2 regions of the Rhodococcus sp. NPDC047139 genome follow, and region 2 is predicted to be linked to the other one. Evidence: riboswitches for the same ligand, from Rfam matches in the RefSeq annotation. Region 2 holds a riboswitch; the other holds the start of a gene.
The links. A riboswitch is a leader RNA that binds a small molecule or an ion and turns the genes downstream of it on or off. The one in region 2 is predicted to bind S-adenosylmethionine.

Region 1: it holds a riboswitch for S-adenosylmethionine, as region 2 does, so the genes downstream of both, ABZ789_RS13750 (homoserine O-acetyltransferase) here and ABZ789_RS21775 (aminotransferase class V-fold PLP-dependent enzyme) in region 2, are expected to answer to the same signal.

What each region holds. Positions count from the first base shown of each region.
Region 1 is NZ_JBEYUH010000009.1:92,351-100,970, forward strand. Features, by position in the region: gene trpS (tryptophan--tRNA ligase) at 1-794, opposite strand, end outside; gene ABZ789_RS13735 (exodeoxyribonuclease III) at 869-1,672, opposite strand; gene ABZ789_RS13740 (hypothetical protein) at 1,760-2,953, opposite strand; gene ABZ789_RS13745 (NADP-dependent isocitrate dehydrogenase) at 3,082-4,299, opposite strand; SAM riboswitch class IV at 4,568-4,679, shown strand; gene ABZ789_RS13750 (homoserine O-acetyltransferase) at 4,814-5,941, shown strand; gene ABZ789_RS13755 (DUF3017 domain-containing protein) at 5,938-6,222, opposite strand; gene ABZ789_RS13760 (bifunctional methylenetetrahydrofolate dehydrogenase/methenyltetrahydrofolate cyclohydrolase) at 6,249-7,103, opposite strand; gene ABZ789_RS13765 (maleylpyruvate isomerase N-terminal domain-containing protein) at 7,174-7,788, opposite strand; gene ABZ789_RS13770 (tRNA (cytidine(34)-2'-O)-methyltransferase) at 7,959-8,423, shown strand; gene ABZ789_RS13775 (rhodanese-like domain-containing protein) at 8,420-8,620, opposite strand, start outside.
Region 2 is NZ_JBEYUH010000025.1:28,826-37,445, reverse strand. Features, by position in the region: gene ABZ789_RS21795 (MCE family protein) at 1-63, shown strand, start outside; gene ABZ789_RS21790 (hypothetical protein) at 108-695, shown strand; gene ABZ789_RS21785 (M1 family metallopeptidase) at 708-2,060, opposite strand; gene ABZ789_RS21780 (Pls/PosA family non-ribosomal peptide synthetase) at 2,045-5,950, opposite strand; SAM riboswitch class IV at 6,084-6,201, shown strand; gene ABZ789_RS21775 (aminotransferase class V-fold PLP-dependent enzyme) at 6,270-7,583, shown strand; gene ABZ789_RS21770 (winged helix-turn-helix domain-containing protein) at 7,703-8,233, opposite strand; gene ABZ789_RS21765 (YbaK/EbsC family protein) at 8,450-8,620, opposite strand, start outside.

The DNA.
Region 1 (8,620 bases), on a different contig from region 2:
AGGGCCGACTGGATCGTGAGCAGGTTCGACACGCCGGGCTTGTTCTCCCGGTCGAACCGGATCTCCCGATCGTTGTCGGTGACCGCCGAGCGGATCTTCTTGGCCGAGACCTTCGGGTCGTCGAGCAGGTTGATCAGTCCCGCGTCGGTCGCGGCGGACTTGCTCATCTTGGACGTCGGATCCTGCAGGTCGTAGATCTTCGCGGTCTCCTTCACGATCATCGGTTCGGGGACGACGAAGGTCTTACCGAAGCGGGAGTTGAAGCGCTGCGCGAGATCTCGGGTGAGTTCGAGGTGCTGACGCTGGTCCTCCCCCACCGGCACGTGGCTCGCACGGTAGAGCAGGATGTCGGCGGCCATGAGGATCGGATAGGTGAACAGGCCGACACCGGCGTGCTCGGTGCCCTGCTTGGCCGCCTTGTCCTTGAACTGGGTCATCCGGCTGGCCTCACCGAAACCGGTGATGCAGCTCAGCACCCAGGACAGCTCGGCGTGCTCGGGCACCTGGCTCTGCACGAACAGGACCGACTTCTCCGGGTCGATTCCGATCGCGAGCAACTGCGCCGCCGAGACGAGTACGCGCTTGCGCAGCAGCTTCGGCTCGTGCGGAACGGTGATCGCGTGCAGATCGGGGATGAAGTAGAAGGCGTCGTTCTCGTCCTGCGCCGGAACCCACTGCGCCAGCGCCCCGAGGAAGTTTCCGAGGTGGAACGAATCCGAGGTGGGCTGGATGCCGGACAGCACACGGGGGCGGGCCTTCGGCTTCGTGGCGTTCTGTTCTGCAGTGCTCGACATGCCGTCGATGATTTCACGCAGGCCGCGGCGTGCCGCGACCGAGGTACTCCCTCCCCCGACGCCCGCCGAGCGGATCAGCGGTCGAAGGTCACCGTCACCGGCGCGTGGTCGGACCACCGCTGGTCGTAGCTCGCCGCCCGTTCGACGCGGGCCTCGGTCGCGCGGGCCGCCAGAGCCGGGGTGACCAGGTGGTAGTCGATGCGCCAGCCGGCGTCTGTGTCGAAGGCCTTGCCGCGATAGGACCACCATGAATAGGGGCCTGCGACGTCGCCGTGGAGGTCGCGCACCACGTCTCGCCAGCCGGCTTCGAGGAGATCGGCGACCCAGGCACGCTCCTCCGGCAGGAAGCCGGACTTCTTGATGTTGCCCTTCCAGTTCTTGATGTCCCGCTCCGTGGGGGCGATGTTCCAGTCGCCGCACACCACCATGTCGTGCCCGGCAGCGGTTACTTCGGCATACTGCTCCGCGAGATAGGTCGCGAAGCTCTTCATGAAGTGTTCCTTCTCGTCCTGCTTCGGGGTCTGGGCTTCGCCGGTCGGCAGGTACAGGCTTCCCACGGTCACGTCGCCGAAGTCGGCCTCGATGTAGCGGCCTGCCGACGCGAATTCGTCGACGTCGAAACCGACCCGCACGGCGTCGGCCGGCACACGCGAGAGGATCGCCACCCCGGCACGTCCCTTGACGGACGATTCGGCGCCCACGCAGTGCCAGCCGGCCTCGAGCGCCGGAGCGATTGCGGCGTGGAACTGCTTCTCGGTGGCGCGCACCTCCTGCAGGCACACGATGTCGGCGGTGGACGCCGTCAGCCATTCGAGCAGGCCCTTGCCTGCCGCGGCACGGACGCCGTTGACGTTCACGGTGGTGATGACGAGAGGCACCGCGTCACCGTAGCCGACACCGGGGACGCGACCGCAGGTCGCTGCCGCGGATGTGGCGCGCACGACCTCCCGGAGCGAGACCGCCCGCTATCGCGAGGTGGTGTGGGCCAGCTTGCGAGCCCGCGCCACGAGAGGGCGCCAGCCAGGAACCGGACCCTCGCCGGCCTGCCCGGCATCAGTGCAGCGCAGTCGATATCGTTCGCGTAGGAGCGCAGCGTGCAGCGTCGCGGTGACGCCGGGAAAGTATCCCCGGCCCCGGACGCCGAGGGTGCCCACGAGCAGGGCGACCGGTGGGAGGAGCGTCCATCCGAGCAGGACGACCGCAGTGACGAACGCCTCGCCGATCGTGTCCTCGTCCAGTGCGGCCCAAACGATTCCCGCACACAGCACGACGTAGAGCGTGCCGCCGATCGCGACGGCGAGCACAGCACCGACGTACCGGCGGAGCAGCCAGCACCGGACAGTCCATGGCACGAGCACAACTGCCACCAGAACCGTGGCGATCGACGCCGCGACGACGAACACGGCGTCCACGGCCGCTACGACGGGCGCGGACGGCGGGGGGTCGTCGAATACCACCAGGAGCGACAGGCCCACGACTGCCGTGACGATCGTGAGGGCGAGCAACTCGGCCCCCAGGGCGACCGCGGGACGGGCTGCGGCAGGCCGGCCCCGAGGCCGGAACCGCGCGGCCGTCGCGAGCAACTCGCGGCGGCGCAGCAGGGAGGACTCGCGACGGAGCATGCGGCGGGCGCCGACGCCACGCTGAGTCGCGAGGTAGAGGTCCTGGCTGAGCACGACGATGACGAAGACAGCCGGGAACAGGAGCAGGGCCGCGAGATCCACAGATTCGGGAAGTCCGTCGAGCAAGGCTGCGACGAGGGCCATCGTCGCTCCCACACCGAACACCGAGCCGCACAGTTCGACATGTTCGAGGCGTATCGCCTCGGTCTGCCGGGGTGACGAATCGGCCGAGATCGCCGGCCCGAGCGACCAAGCGATGAGATTGAGAGCGATCACGAGTGCCGCGAGCACTCCGAGGACAGCCGCGGCCTCACCGAACGACAAGGTGGTGAGGACGCCACTGCGGGCGGGTGTGTAGCGGTCGTATGCCAGCTCGTCGGCCCGCCGGGCGACGAGCTGGAGAAGGTGCGGTGCCAGCGCGACAGGGATGTAGGCGAGCGCCGAGCCGAGCATGAGCATCCAGACCCGCGACCAGAACCGGCGACGGGCGTGAGCCCCGTCGCGGCCGCGACGTACGGCGCCGGATGTGTCGGTCACACTCGATTCCTCTTTCTCGTCACCTCGTGCCCGACGGTAACCGGTTCCCGGCCCTTCACAGGACACGACACGGGACGCCTCCTTGTCGGAGGCGTCCCGTGTCGTGTACTCCGCGAGCGGAGGACCTGTCAGGCGCGAGCCTTCTGCAGGTTCTCGTCGAGCGCGCCGAGGAACTCCTCGGTGGTCAGCCAGGACTGCTCCGGGCCGACGAGCAGCGCGAGGTCCTTGGTCATCTGACCGGATTCGACGGTCTTGATGACGACGTCCTCGAGCTGCTGTGCGAACTCGATGACCTCGGGGGTGTTGTCGAGCTTGCCGCGGTGCTCGAGGCCACGGGTCCAGGCGAAGATCGACGCGATCGGGTTGGTCGACGTCGGCTTGCCCTGCTGGTGCTGGCGGTAGTGCCGGGTGACGGTGCCGTGTGCGGCCTCCGCCTCGACGGTCTTGCCGTCCGGGGTCATCAGGACCGAGGTCATCAGGCCCAGCGAGCCGTAGCCCTGCGCAACGGTGTCCGACTGGACGTCGCCGTCGTAGTTCTTGCAGGCCCAGACGTAGCCGCCCTCCCACTTGAGGGACGACGCGACCATGTCGTCGATGAGGCGATGCTCGTAGGTGAGGCCGGCGGCGTCGAACTCCGCCTTGAACTCTTCCTCGTAGATCCGCTGGAACTCGTCCTTGAACATGCCGTCGTAGGCCTTGAGGATCGTGTTCTTGGTCGACAGGTAGACCGGGTAGTTGCGCTGCAGGCCGTAGGAGAGCGAGGCGCGCGCGAAGTCCTGGATCGACTTCTTGTAGTTGTACATACCCATGACGACGCCGCCGTCCTCGGGGATCTGGCAGACCTCGTGCTGGATCGGCTCGCTGCCGTCCTCGGGCGTGAAGGTGATGGTGACGGTGCCCGGGCGGTCGACCTTGAAGTCGGTGGCGCGGTACTGGTCGCCGAATGCGTGACGGCCGACGATGACGGGCTTGGTCCAGCCCGGAACCAGACGCGGCACGTTCGAGATGATGATCGGAGCACGGAAGATGGTGCCGCCGAGAATGTTACGGATGGTGCCGTTGGGCGAGCGCCACATCTTCTTCAGGCCGAACTCCTCGACGCGTGCTTCGTCAGGAGTGATGGTGGCGCACTTGACGCCGACGCCGTGCTTCTTGATGGCGTTCGCCGCGTCGATGGTGACCTGGTCGTCGGTCGCATCGCGATGCTCGATGCCGAGGTCGTAGTACTCCAGATCCACATCCAGGTACGGGTGAATCAGCTTGTCTTTGATGAACTGCCAGATGATGCGGGTCATCTCGTCGCCGTCGAGTTCGACGACCTTACCCTCAACCTTGATCTTGGACATATGCGCTTCGTGTCCTCCTAGGACGTTTCTGTGGTCCCCAATCGATCACACTTTGTGGGTGCGATCGCCGTCGGCTCGGTACGAGCGAGCATGGCCGTGTCCACGTCCTGGATCGCGGCCAAACATGACAAGCGTACTGCTATTCGCGGTATGCGCAAAGCGCCCCGTCCCGGTCCCCCGCCTTACCGACCGGTAACTTTCCTGCTGGTCAGGGGTGTTCAGAGGGTGCATAAGACCCAGCAGGGGGACAGTCGCTAGACTGCCGGGAAGTCATGAGTGCCAGCGTCAAGCCCCGGCTTGCTGGCCGGCAACCCTCCGACCGGGGTGGGGTGCTCCGGGTGATGACACGGTCGGCGGAAGACCGCCGACAAGCCTGTTGCCGGGAGGATCGAAATGATGACGAGCTGTCGCCTGCGAGTGCCGACCGAAACTCCCATCAACGCCCGAAGGACACCATGACCGACATCCGCAACCGGCCCCGCCGGCTCACCCCGCGCGCCGAGGCGGTCACCTCTTGACAGCGGGCACCGAACGACGTCGCGTCGAACTACCTCCCGCGGACGGCCGCCTGGAGAACATCGAGATCGGGGATCTCCCCCTCGAGAGTGGCGAGACGCTGCCGAACGTCACCATCGCCGTGCAGCGGTGGGGTGAACTCTCCCCCACCCGCGACAACGTCGTGCTCGTCGAACACGCCCTCACCGGCGACTCGCACGTGACCGGCCCGGCCGGGCCTGATCATCCGTCACCCGGCTGGTGGTCGGGCATGGTCGGACCGGGGGCTCCCATCGACACCGATCGGTGGTGCGTGGTCTCGACCAACATCCTCGGCGGCTGCCGCGGCACCACCGGGCCCGGCAGCATCGCTCCCGACGGCAAGGCCTGGGGCTCCCGCTTCCCGCTGATCACCGTGCGAGACCAGGTGCAGGCCGAGGTCGCGCTGCTCGACAAGCTCGGAATCGACGGTCTCGCCGCCGTGACCGGCGGCTCGATGGGCGGGATGCGCACCCTCGAATGGATCGTCACCTACCCGGAGAAGGTGCGTGCCTCCTTGGTCCTCGCCACCGGGGCCCGCGCCACCGCCGACCAGATCGGCACCCAGAGCGCGCAGATGGCCGCCATCAAGGCCGATCCCGACTGGCAGGGCGGCGACTACTACGGCACCGGACGGCGCCCCGAGACCGGACTGGCCATCGCCCGCCGCATCGCCCACCTCACCTACCGGACCGAACTCGAGCTCGACACGCGGTTCGGGAACCACCCCCAGGACGGCGAGGATCCGTGGCGAGGGGGCCGGTACGCCGTGCAGAGCTATCTCGAGCACCAGGCGCGCAAACTCGTCGCACGCTTCGATCCCGGCACCTATGTGGTGTTGTCCGACGTGATGAACCGGCACGACATCGGCCGCGGACGCGGCGGTGTCGAAGCTGCTCTGGCATCCACCCCGGTTCCGACGATCGTGGCCGGCGTGGACTCCGATCGGCTCTACCCGCTGCGCCTGCAGCAGGAGATCGCCGACCTGCTCCCGGGATCGGGAGATCTGAGGGTGCTCGTCTCCCGGGACGGACACGACGGATTCCTCACCGAGGCAGACGAGGTCGCCAAGCTCCTCAGCGAGCTGATGACGCTCGCCGAAGGCTAGTCGGTTCCCAGCGGATCGATCGACACGGCGAGTGCCACGACGATGCCGCCGACCACGATCATCGACGCGACGTCGAACCCCTTGCTGCGTACCGCGAGGACACCGACCGTGTCCTCATCGAGCACAAGGCGCAACAGGCCGGCGAGGATGGTCGCGCCGCCGAAGACGAACGCTCCACGTCGCCATCGGTCGGCGAGCACCAGGATCACCGCTGCCGCGATCACGAGGGTGACCGCGAGCAGCGGCAGGTTCAGACGTGTGAATCGCAGAGCCTGAGCCATTTCGTCTCCCGAGGTTCGACCCGTTGCTACCCGGCTGCGAGCTGTTCGGCCCGCTCCACGACATTGGTCAGCAGGAACGCGCGCGTGAGCGGGCCGACACCGCCCGGATTCGGCGAGATGTACCCCGCGACCTCGCGCACGTCCGCGGCGACGTCGCCGCGCAGTCCGTCCTCGGTACGGGAAACACCCACATCCAGCACAGCGGCGCCGGGCTTGACCATCTCGGCTGTGACGAGACCCGGCACTCCCGCGGCGGCGACGACGATGTCGGCCCGACGGACCTCGGCGGCGAGATCACGGGTGCCGGTGTGGCAGAGGGTGACGGTCGCATTCTCCGAACGACGTGTGAACAGCAGCCCGATCGGACGACCGACGGTGACACCACGTCCCACCACCACCACGTGCGCACCGGCGATCGGCACGTCGTAACGGCGCAGCAGGTGGATGATGCCGCGGGGAGTACACGGCAGCGGGGCCTCCTTGCCGAGCACGAGACGGCCGAGGTTCACCGGGTGCAGTCCGTCCGCGTCCTTGCCCGGATCCATGCGCTCGAGCGCCGCGTTCTCGTCGAGATGCTTCGGCAGCGGGAGCTGGACGATATAGCCGGTGCAGGCCGGATCGGCATTGAGTTCGTCGATCGCCTCGAACAGCTGCTCCTGGGTGATGTCGGCCGGCAGATCCTTGCGGATCGACGTGATGCCGACCTTCGCGCAGTCGTTGTGCTTGCCACGTACGTAGGCCGCGGAGCCCGGATCGTCACCGACGAGGATCGTGCCGAGACCGGGCGTGACGCCCTTGTCCTTCAGCGCGGCCACGCGGACCTTCAGGTCCTCGAAGATTTCGTCGCGGGTTGCTTTGCCGTCCAGGATCGTCGCAGTCACGTCGCCCATTCTTCCAGGCGCCCCTCCGGAGTCGAATCGCGGCCGGTATCCGCGCCATCCGGCCGAACACTCATACGACGGAATAACCTCCGGGCAGGGAGCTCCGGCCGGTCAGCGCCATCAGCACAGTCGTACCGTCGCCGAGCGCCAGAGCGATTCTCGCCGCCAACAGAGTCGCCTCCTCGAGGACGTCGGCAGCAGGGGTGAAGGGGACACCTGCGGCAGCGGCGATATCGAGACCGTGGACGGCGAGTTCGAAGGTCCGCGTCGGAAGGTAGGAATGCAGTCGCATACCCGCTCCTCCGATCACCCGGATCGGACGATCCTCCCCGGCACCGAGCCGGTCGATCACCGACCGCGACAGAGCGTCGACGGTGGTCGCCGGGTCGGCACCGAGATCGGCGCCCGCGCGACGACCGCGTTCGAGGACATCGTCCGGACCGAGGGCCGACATCAGCTCCGCGACGTGGACGTAGTACTGCTCCGGGCTCTCGATGTCCTCGGTGTCGGCAGGGCTGTCGAGATATGTCACGACCGTGGTCAGGGAACGCGAGGCGTGACCGGTCAGCGCACGCAGATCCCACCCGCCCAGACCCGGCCCGTCCCAACGATTCTCCGGAATCCTACGCACCAGATCCGCGAAGCTGCGCACCGCCGACAGGTACGTCGCTACCGGTGACTCCATACGCCCTCCCCGGTCGAACGCATCGAACCCGACGGGAGAATGAAATCACGCGTGTGGTCACCGTTACGGCCACGTTCACACGCGTGTCGGTGCAGATAGCCTCGCCGAGGCGGTCCCCTCACCCGGATGCCCAGCTCAGAACACGAACGCTCGACTTGTTAACCTGCGTTGTGTTCAGAGTGATGTTCCACGAGCCGCGCATTCCCCCCAACACCGGCAATGCCATCCGTATGGTCGCCGCGACGGGCGCGGAGCTGCACCTGGTGGAACCACTCGGTTTCGACCTGTCCGAGCCGAAGCTGCGACGCGCCGGCCTCGATTACCACGACCTTGCATCGGTCACCGTGCACAGCGATCTGGAAGCGGCGTGGACGGCCTTGCAGCCGGAGCGGGTTTTCGCATTCACCGCTCACGGCACGGCGAACTACGCGGAGATCGAGTACCGGTCCGGCGACGTACTGCTGTTCGGTCCGGAGCCGACCGGGCTGTCGCCCGAGGTGCTCGCCGACCCGCATGTCACCGAGCAGGTCCGCATCCCGATGCTGCCCGGCCGACGGTCGCTGAATCTGTCCAATGCCGCCGCCGTCGCCTGCTACGAAGCGTGGCGGCAGCACGGATTTCCCGGAGCTGTCTAGGCGTCGCTCTCGACGGGGCGGCCCGAGCGGGCCCATCCGTCCGTGCCGCCCACGACGGACACCGCGTCGATGCCGCGGCCGGAGAGGTACTGTGCGGCTTGCAGGCTGCGGCCTCCCATTGCGCAGACGACGTAGACGGTGCCCTCGGTGGGGATCTCGTCGATTCGTGCGACGAATTCGCTGAGCGGAATGTTCTT
Region 2 (8,620 bases):
CCTGCTCCGATAGGACCGCACAGCATTCCGCTCGATTACGGCGGCCCGAAGGTGCCGAACTGACCTGTGCCGCAACCTCCGTGAAGAACCGAACCAGGAGAACCGACATGAGCATCGACAGCGAGGCCGTCACGGACGAGACCGTCACGGACGAGAGCACGGACGCGAGGGTTGCCGGTACCGACGACAACGAGGACGGAAACCGTTCGGGAAGAGGGCGACTCACGCGTTCGCTGCTCGTACTCACCGCCGTCGTGGCGGTGGCAGCCCTGGCCGCTGCCGCAGTGCTGGGCACACAGTTGCGGAACGCTCGTGCAGTGGACGATGCGGCACGAGCGGCGTCGGAGGCTGCAAGGCAGTTCGCGGTGACGTTGACGTCCGTGGACTCCGCGAGTCTCGATGCGGACTTCGCTGCGGTGCTCCGAGGAAGCACCGGCGAATTCGCGCAGATGTATGCGGAGTCGAGCGAACAACTCGAACAGTTGCTGATCGACAATCAGGCGCGCGCCGAGGGTGTCGTCGTGGAGTCGGGTATCAAGTCGGCGACCACGACGAAGGTCGAAGTGCTCCTGTTCGTCGACCAGAGCGTCACGAACACCCTGGTTCCCGAACCTCGGCTCGATCGCAGTCGGGTGGTGATGACGATGGAACTCGCCGACGGCCGGTGGCTCGCGTCGAAGGTCGACCTGCCCTGACCACGTGCCGCTTCAGGCGGTCGGGGCGGCAGGAAGGGACTCGGTGCCCAGCCACGCCTCCCACAGCGGACGGAGTGAGGTATCGGAGAAGCGGGCTGCGAGATCCTTGAACTGGGCCGTCGTGACGTTTCCGTGCCGGTGTTCCGAGGTCCACGTCCGCAGAAGATCGAAGAACGAATCGTCACCGAGGTGCAACCGCAAGGCATGCAGGGTCAGTGCCCCCCGCTTGTATATCCGGTCGTCGAACATAGCCTCCGGACCCGGGTCCTCGAGCACGATGTCCTGTGGCTTGCGGGCAAGTCCGCGGTGGGCATCGAGTGCGTGCGCATGTGCGGACCTGTCGCCGGAACTCTCCGACCACAACCATTCCGCGTAGCAGGCGAACCCCTCGTGGAGCCAGATGTCGCACCAGCGATACAGGGTGAGGCTGTTGCCGAACCACTGGTGGGCCAACTCGTGGGCGACGAGTCTCTCCTCGCGTCCGGTGCCGTCGCAGAAGTTCGCTCCGAAGATCGACAGCCCCTGTGCCTCGATGGGGATCTCGAGGTCGTCGTCGGTCACGAGTGCGGTGTAGTGCGCGAACGGATACGGTCCGAAAAGGCGCGTGAAGACTTCGAGCATCTCGGTCTGACGAGCAAAATCCCGATCGAACGAGGCGCGGAGGCGGGACGGATGGATCCCGTACTGCGGCACCGGATCCGACGCAAGCTTGCGTACCTCGTACTGCCCGGTCTGCACAGTCGCGAGATAGGTCGCCATCGGCTCGGGTTGCTCGTACACCCAGGTGGTCCGACTGGACTTCGTGGTCTTGTGCACGAGCGTTCCGTTCGCGATCGCGACGAACGGGGCATCTGTGGTGATGGAGATCCGATAGGTGGCCTTGGAGCCGGGATGATCGTCGCAGGGAAACCATGTGGGCGCACCGTTCGGCTGGCTCGCGACGAGCGACCCCTCGTCGAGTTCCTCCCAGCCCACCTCGCCCCACATGGTCCGCAGGGGAGCGGGAGTGCCGGAGTACTGCACGCCCACGATCAGCACGGCACCAACGGGGAGTTTCTCGGCCGGCGTGACGGTGAGCTTTCCGTCCCGGTGCGCGAACTTCGCCGGGCGACGCCCGTTGACGGTCACCTTCGAGACACGCATCGACTGTGCGAGATCCAGCGAGTACTTGGGCCGTACGTCCGTCGTCGTTGCAATGATCTTCGCTCGGCCGTCCAGCCTGTTGGAGACCACCTTGTAGGTGAGCTCGAGTTCGTAACGCGACACCCGGTATCCGCGGTTCCCACTCTCGGGCAGGTAGGGGTCGAGCGGGCGGTCGGCAGCGACAGGCGCGACGGGCTTGACGGGTTTCACCGCGGCGACCAATCGTTCGGTGTGGTCCACGGGGCGATCGGGTTGCCCTGCCAGCGGGTGGACGGCGGGACGACGTCGCCGCGCATCACCAGCGACGCCGGTCCGACGGTGGCGCCGTCGCCGATGCCCGACGCCGGCAACGCGACGCATTGCGGACCGAGCGTGGCGCCGGCGCCGAGGGTCACGGTGTCCATGGACATGATCCGATCATGGAACAGGTGGGTCTGTACAACGCAACCCCGTTCGACCGTGGCGCCGTCGCCCAGGGAGACCAGGTCGGCCTCGGGCAACCAGTAGCTTTCGCACCATACGCCACGGCCGATCCTCGACCCCAGTGCCCGCAACCACAGATTCATCACGACGGTGCCGGTCGCGGCCCGCGCGAACCACGGGGCGGCCACGGTTTCGACGAAGGTGTCCGAGACCTCGTTGCGCCACACGAACGAACTCCACAGTGGGTGTTCGACGCGTCCGATCCGTCCCACCACGAGCCATTTCGCGGCGACCGTCACGAGGCACGCCACGGCCCCGGCGATCATGAGCACGACGCCACCGAGCAGTGCGGTAACGGCATACCCCCAGTGCACGGCGAGAGTGTTCAGGGTGAACAACACACCGAGTCCGATGCCGAAGGTGACGATCATGGGCACGAGACGGAAGGTCTCCACGGCGCCGCGCGCGATCTTCAACTTCAGCGATGGCTCGAAAGTGCGACTCGCATCGCTCTCTCCACTCGCGCGCCGCAGACGAACAGGGGGACTGCCCAGCCACGACGACCCGGACTTCGCCTTCTCCGGAGCTGCGGAGAGCACCGCGACGAGTCCGTGCTTCGGTACGCGCCGGCCGGGTGCCGCCATGCCCGAGTTGCCGAGGAATGCGCGTTTTCCGACCTTCGCATGCGAGATGTACAACCGGCCGCCGCCGAGTTCGTAGGAGGCGACCATCGTGTCGTCCGCGAGGAAGGCGCCGTCGGCGACCTTCGTGAACTTGGGGACCATGAGCACGGTCGACGCCTCGACGTCCTTGCCGATGTCGGCACCGAGCAAGCGGAGCCAGATCGGGGTGAGCATCGACGCGTAGAGCGGGAAGAGGAAGGTGCGCGAGGAATCCATGAGGCGCTCGGTGAACCACACCTGCCAGCCCACGCGGCTGCGCACCGGATGCCAGCCCTCCGTCATCCCGATGGCGAGCAGCCGCACGGAGAACAAAGTGAGCAGGGCGAAGACGAACATCGTGAGCAGCGCCGCGACGGGCAGCATCGACAGGGAGCGGAGCACGGCGTCGGAAACGGTCGCGGTGTCGTGCACCCACCACACCAGCAGGGCCACACCGGCAGCGATCGACACGATCGGCAGGCCCCCGAGCAGCAGCGACGACAGCGCGTAGACCGGCACCCATCGTCTTCCGGGAGGAGGCACCTGTGCAGGCCAGGGCCGGTCGGCCTTGCCGACCTTCCGGGCGGGAGATCCGGCCCAGCTCTGTCCGGCTTTCACGCGACCGAATACAGCAGATCCGGCTTCCACCCGCGCGTTCTTTCCGATGCGCGCGCCCGGCGCGAGGAACGATCGCGCACCGACGGTCGCACCGGCGCCGATTCCGATGCTCCCGATGTGGACGACATCGCCGTCCACCCAGTAGCCGCCGAGGTCCACTTCCGGCTCGACCGAGCAACCGTCCCCGAGCTCGAGGAGCCCGGTGACGGGCGGAAGGCTGTGCAGGTCGACATCGCGTCCGACCTTCGCTCCCAGGGCACGCGCGTACTGCCGCATCCACGGCGCACTCGAGACGTTCGTGGCCCCTACCGCGTCGGACAGTCGCAGGGCCGTCCACAGCCGGAGGTGGACACTTCCGCCGCGCGGGTAGCTTCCGGCTTCCACCCCGCGCAGCAGCAGACGTGCACCCGCGACAGAGAGGGCCATACGCCCGGCGGGGGTGAGGAACAACAGGACGCCGAGCGCGATCCACCACCACGACAACGTGACGGTCCACGGCACGTCGACGACGAGCGCGATGATGTTGTTCAGGAGCGCCAGCCAGGTCACCCACTGCAATCCGGTGAGGGTGCTGAGGAGGACGGTCGCAGCGACCTGGGTGAACTGGGCGCGCCGGGGCACGGGAGTCACCTCACGAGGTGCGGTGGCTTCGGTCGGCGCGAGTTCGTCGAGATAGACCGCGAGCGATCCGAGCCGGGGATGGTCGTACAGCTCTGCGACCGTCATCTCCGGGTATCTGCTCCGCAGAGCTGTGACGAGCTGTGCTGCCGCGAGAGATCCGCCACCGAGCTCGAAGAAGTCGTCGTCGGAACCTTCGATTCGGACGCCGAGGATGTCGGTCCACAATTCGGCGACCCATTCGGCCGTGGGATCGAGCCCGAGCGCTTCCACCGCGCCGGCGTCGGCGCCGGGCAGCGGCCACGGCAGAGCGTCGCGGTCCACCTTGCCGGACGTGCGGGTGGGGAGTTCGTCGACGAGCGCGAGCCGTGGGACGAGCGCGGCGGGGAGTTGTTCGGACAGCAGGTCGTGTGCGGACGCGATGTCGAACCCCGGGTCGGTCGAAGCGATGTACCCCACGAGGATCGAGTGCCCGGCAGCCGTCCGGCGTACTGCACACGCGCCACCGGCCACGCCGGGGAGGTTCTGCAGTGCGTTGTCGACCTCCCCGAGTTCGATGCGCCGGCCCCCGATCTTGACCTGGTCGTCGGCGCGACCCTGGAATAGCAGGCCGTCGCGGTCGAGGGTGACGAGATCGCCGCTGCGATAGGCGCGGTCCCAGCCGAGAGTGGGCATGGGAGCGTACTTCTCGGCGTCCTTCACCGGATCGAGATAGCGCGCGAGACCGACACCCCCGATGACGAGTTCACCCGTCGCGCCTTCCTCGACAGGATTGCCCTCGGCATCGACGACGGCGAGGTCCCAGCCGTCGAGAGGAAGGCCGATGCGGACCGGTCCGGTGCCGTCCATCAGCGACGCGCACGCCACCACCGTGGCCTCGGTGGGGCCGTAGGTGTTCCACACCTCGCGTCCCGGAACGGCGAGGCGCTCGACGAGATCCGGTGGGCAGGCTTCGCCGCCGAAGATGAGCAGGCGGACCGCTTCGAGTGCTTCGGCCGGCCACATCGCCGCAAGCGTCGGGACGGTGGAGACGACGTTGATGTCGCGGGAGACGAGCCAGGGGCCGAGATCCATGCCGGAACGGACGAGCGCGCGCGGTGCCGGAACCAGGCATGCGCCGTGCCGCCACGCCAGCCACATCTCCTCGCACGATGCGTCGAACGCCACCGACAGGCCGGCCAGGACGCGATCGCCGGGGCCGAGCGGCGACGCCTGACAGAACATCCGGGCCTCGGCGTCGACGAATGCCGCGGCGTTGCGGTGGGTGACCGCGACACCTTTCGGCGTGCCGGTCGAGCCGGAAGTGAAGATGATCCACGCGTCGTCCTCGGGCTGCGGACCGCGCACGACCGGGGCACCGGGCGGCACGGCCGTTCCGGGACCGGTGCCTTCATCGGTGATGACGGCGGTGACCTGTGCTTCCGAGAACACGAGTTCGGCTCGATCGTCCGGGTCGTCGGCATCGACCGGGACGTAGGCGGCACCCGCCGCCAGAATCGAGAGAATCGTCACATACAGATCCGTGCGCCCGGATGTCATGCGCACGCCGACCCTGTCGCCGGCCCCCACGCCCGCATCGTTCAGTGCATACGCCCCCGCGATCACCGCCTCGACGAGTTCGGCGTAGTCGAGGACAGTGGTGCCGTCGTCGAGAGCGGGAGCGCTCGGATGCGCCTCGGCAGTCCTCCTGAGCAGGTCGACGAGGGTGCGTGCGGGCGGGGCGTGCGACGCGCGGAGGAACTCGTCCGGGATGGGTGACCGGCCGACGGGGGTGGAGGATGGGGCTGGCAAGTCCGCGGGTCCTTCTGCTCGATGGTTCTTCCGGTTATCTCACGTCCTGATGGACGACAGGTGAACGTGCGGTGGGCGGGTGCCGAGATCGTGGGGTTGACACGGATGGTCCGTCCTGTCATTGTCTTCGCCAGGTCATGAGTACCAGCGTCAAGCCCCGGCTTGCTGGTCGGCAACCCTCCAACCGCGGTGGGGTGCTCCGGGTGACGACCAGGCCGTGAATCCACCTCCGGACACGGCAAGCGCGGACTCCGCCGGCGACGAGAATTCTCCGTTGTGGGCGTCACCGGCGGGTCCCTGATTGCACGAGGGATCTGTCATGACTGCTGTAGCCACCACCACCTGCATCGCTCCGTTCGCCACCGTTTCCGGTTGTGACGTGCAGGTTCCGCTCGTTCAGGGTGGAACCTGCACCTACGCGAACTTCGACTACGCGGCGAGCGCGCCGGCGCTGTCGGCCGTCACCGAACGAATCACGGAACTGCTGCCGTTCTACGCGAGCGTGCACCGCGGTGCCGGATATGCCTCGCGGATCAGCACCACGGCCTACGAGGACGCTCGTACGTCCGTCTCGCGGTTCGTCGGTGCGGACGCCGACCAGGTTGTGGTCTTCACGCGCAACACCACCGACTCGCTGAATCTGCTCGCGAGCGCGGTACCCGGTGACGTCGTGGTGCTCGATATCGAGCACCACGCAAATCTGCTGCCGTGGAAGAACTCTCGTATCGTCGAGGCGGCGGACACGGTGTCGGAGACGGTGTGGCGGCTCGCGGTCGAACTTCAGCGCGCGCCCGCGGCTCTGCTCGCCGTCACCGGTGCTTCCAACGTGACCGGCGAAGTTCTGCCCATCGCCGAACTCGCGGAACTCGCTCACGCCTGCGGTGCGCGGATTCTGGTCGACGGCGCTCAGCTCGTGCCCCACCGACGTGTCGATCTCGCGTCGCTCGGCGTGGACTACCTCGCATTCTCGGGCCACAAGCTGTACGCACCGTTCGGTGCAGGAGCGCTCGTGGGTCGCCGGGATTGGCTCGACGCCGCCGAACCGTATCTGGCAGGTGGCGGGGCGGTCCGCGAGGTACGTCTCGACGGCACGGAATGGGCGTGCGCCCCTGCGCGTCACGAGGCCGGAACCCCCAACGTGCTCGGGGTTGCCGCACTTGCGGCCGCGTGTGATGCCCTCGCCGGCTTCGACCCCGATGCGGTGACCCGCCACGAGGAAGCCCTGTGCGCCCTGCTCGTCGAGGGTCTGCGGGCGATCGACGGCGTGGAAGTGCTTCGCCTCTGGGGCGATTCGACCGACAGCGTCGGTATCGTCACCTTCACGGTCGACGGGTACGAGCCCGGGCACGTCGCCTCGTATCTGTCCGGCGAACACGGCATCGGGGTTCGTGACGGGCGCTTCTGCGCTCATCCGTTGCTTGCACGAGTCGGTCGTGCCGGAGGTGCCGTCCGAGCCTCACTCGGCCTCGGTAGTTCGTCCGACGACATCGAACGGCTTCTCACAGCGCTGCGGTCGCTGGTCGCGGACGGGCCGTCGTGGGTGCATGCGAAGACCGATGGCGTGTGGAACCCTTCGCCGGAAACGCGGCCGGGTCTCGGACAGGCCGCCGGTAGCGCTTCGCCGTGCGTGTAGGCCCGTGATCTCGCCGATCCGGAATCGATCATCGCGTCCGATGCGCGCTTCCTGACCCCGGTTTTCCGGTACATATCACGAAGGAGGGGAGAGACTCGTCTCTCCCCTCCTTCGCGTGTTCACGCCGTACGGCGGTCTAGCGCCTCGACCACGTGCACACGCGGATCGGGGTCGTAACGGTAGCCGGATCCGCGCACTGTGGTGATGATGCTTCCGAAGCGTCCCAGCTTCGACCGGATTCGAGACACGTGGACGTCGACGCTGCGGTTGCCGCGCTCGGCGTCGATTTCGCCGTTGTCGGCGTCTCCGGTGCCGAGCTGCCGGAGCGACGCGCGGGAGGCGGCCACGCGAGGTTGTCGAACCAGATGCCCGAGAATCTCGAATTCGCGGTGGCTCAATTCGACTCGCTCGCCGTCGAGGACGAGGCCGCGGGCCGGCAGGTCGATCACCAGGGGTGTCGGACCGGGGCTGAGAAGTGTGCGGGTGCGGGCGCCGGGAAGCAGGTCGAGAGCGGTCTCCCGAAGTGCGTCCGCGAGGACCGCGAGATCGCCGGGTGATCCGGCATTCGTGTCCGAGATCTGCACGATGAGAACGAGTTCGGGTGAATCGATCGGCCCGGTGGCCGGATTCGCGATTGGGGACGTGGTCATGAAAGGACTCCGCTGGTCGGAAGATGAACGGCGCCCTCGGGCAACTATCGAGAATGCGAGGCGCCGGAAAGAGTAAGGGATGGTGTGGATCTCAGGTCGCACACAGGCACGAGCGGGTGCGGCACAGGTCGACATGCCTGCGGCTCCACGCTCGGACGGTCACGACGGCGAGTGTACCCGGGTGGGCGTGCCGTCGGTACCGGCAGGCGGGAGATCTCAGTCCACTTCCACGTCGATTGCGGCGGTGATGCGCATCAACTCGGAATACACGGTGCGGAAGAGCGTGTGGGGGCAACCTCCCGACGCCCACAGCTCCGGGTGGTACTGCAACGAGCGGTCGATGTAGGTCGGCAGGTTGGTGGGGTGGCCGAGAGGCGCGACTCCCCC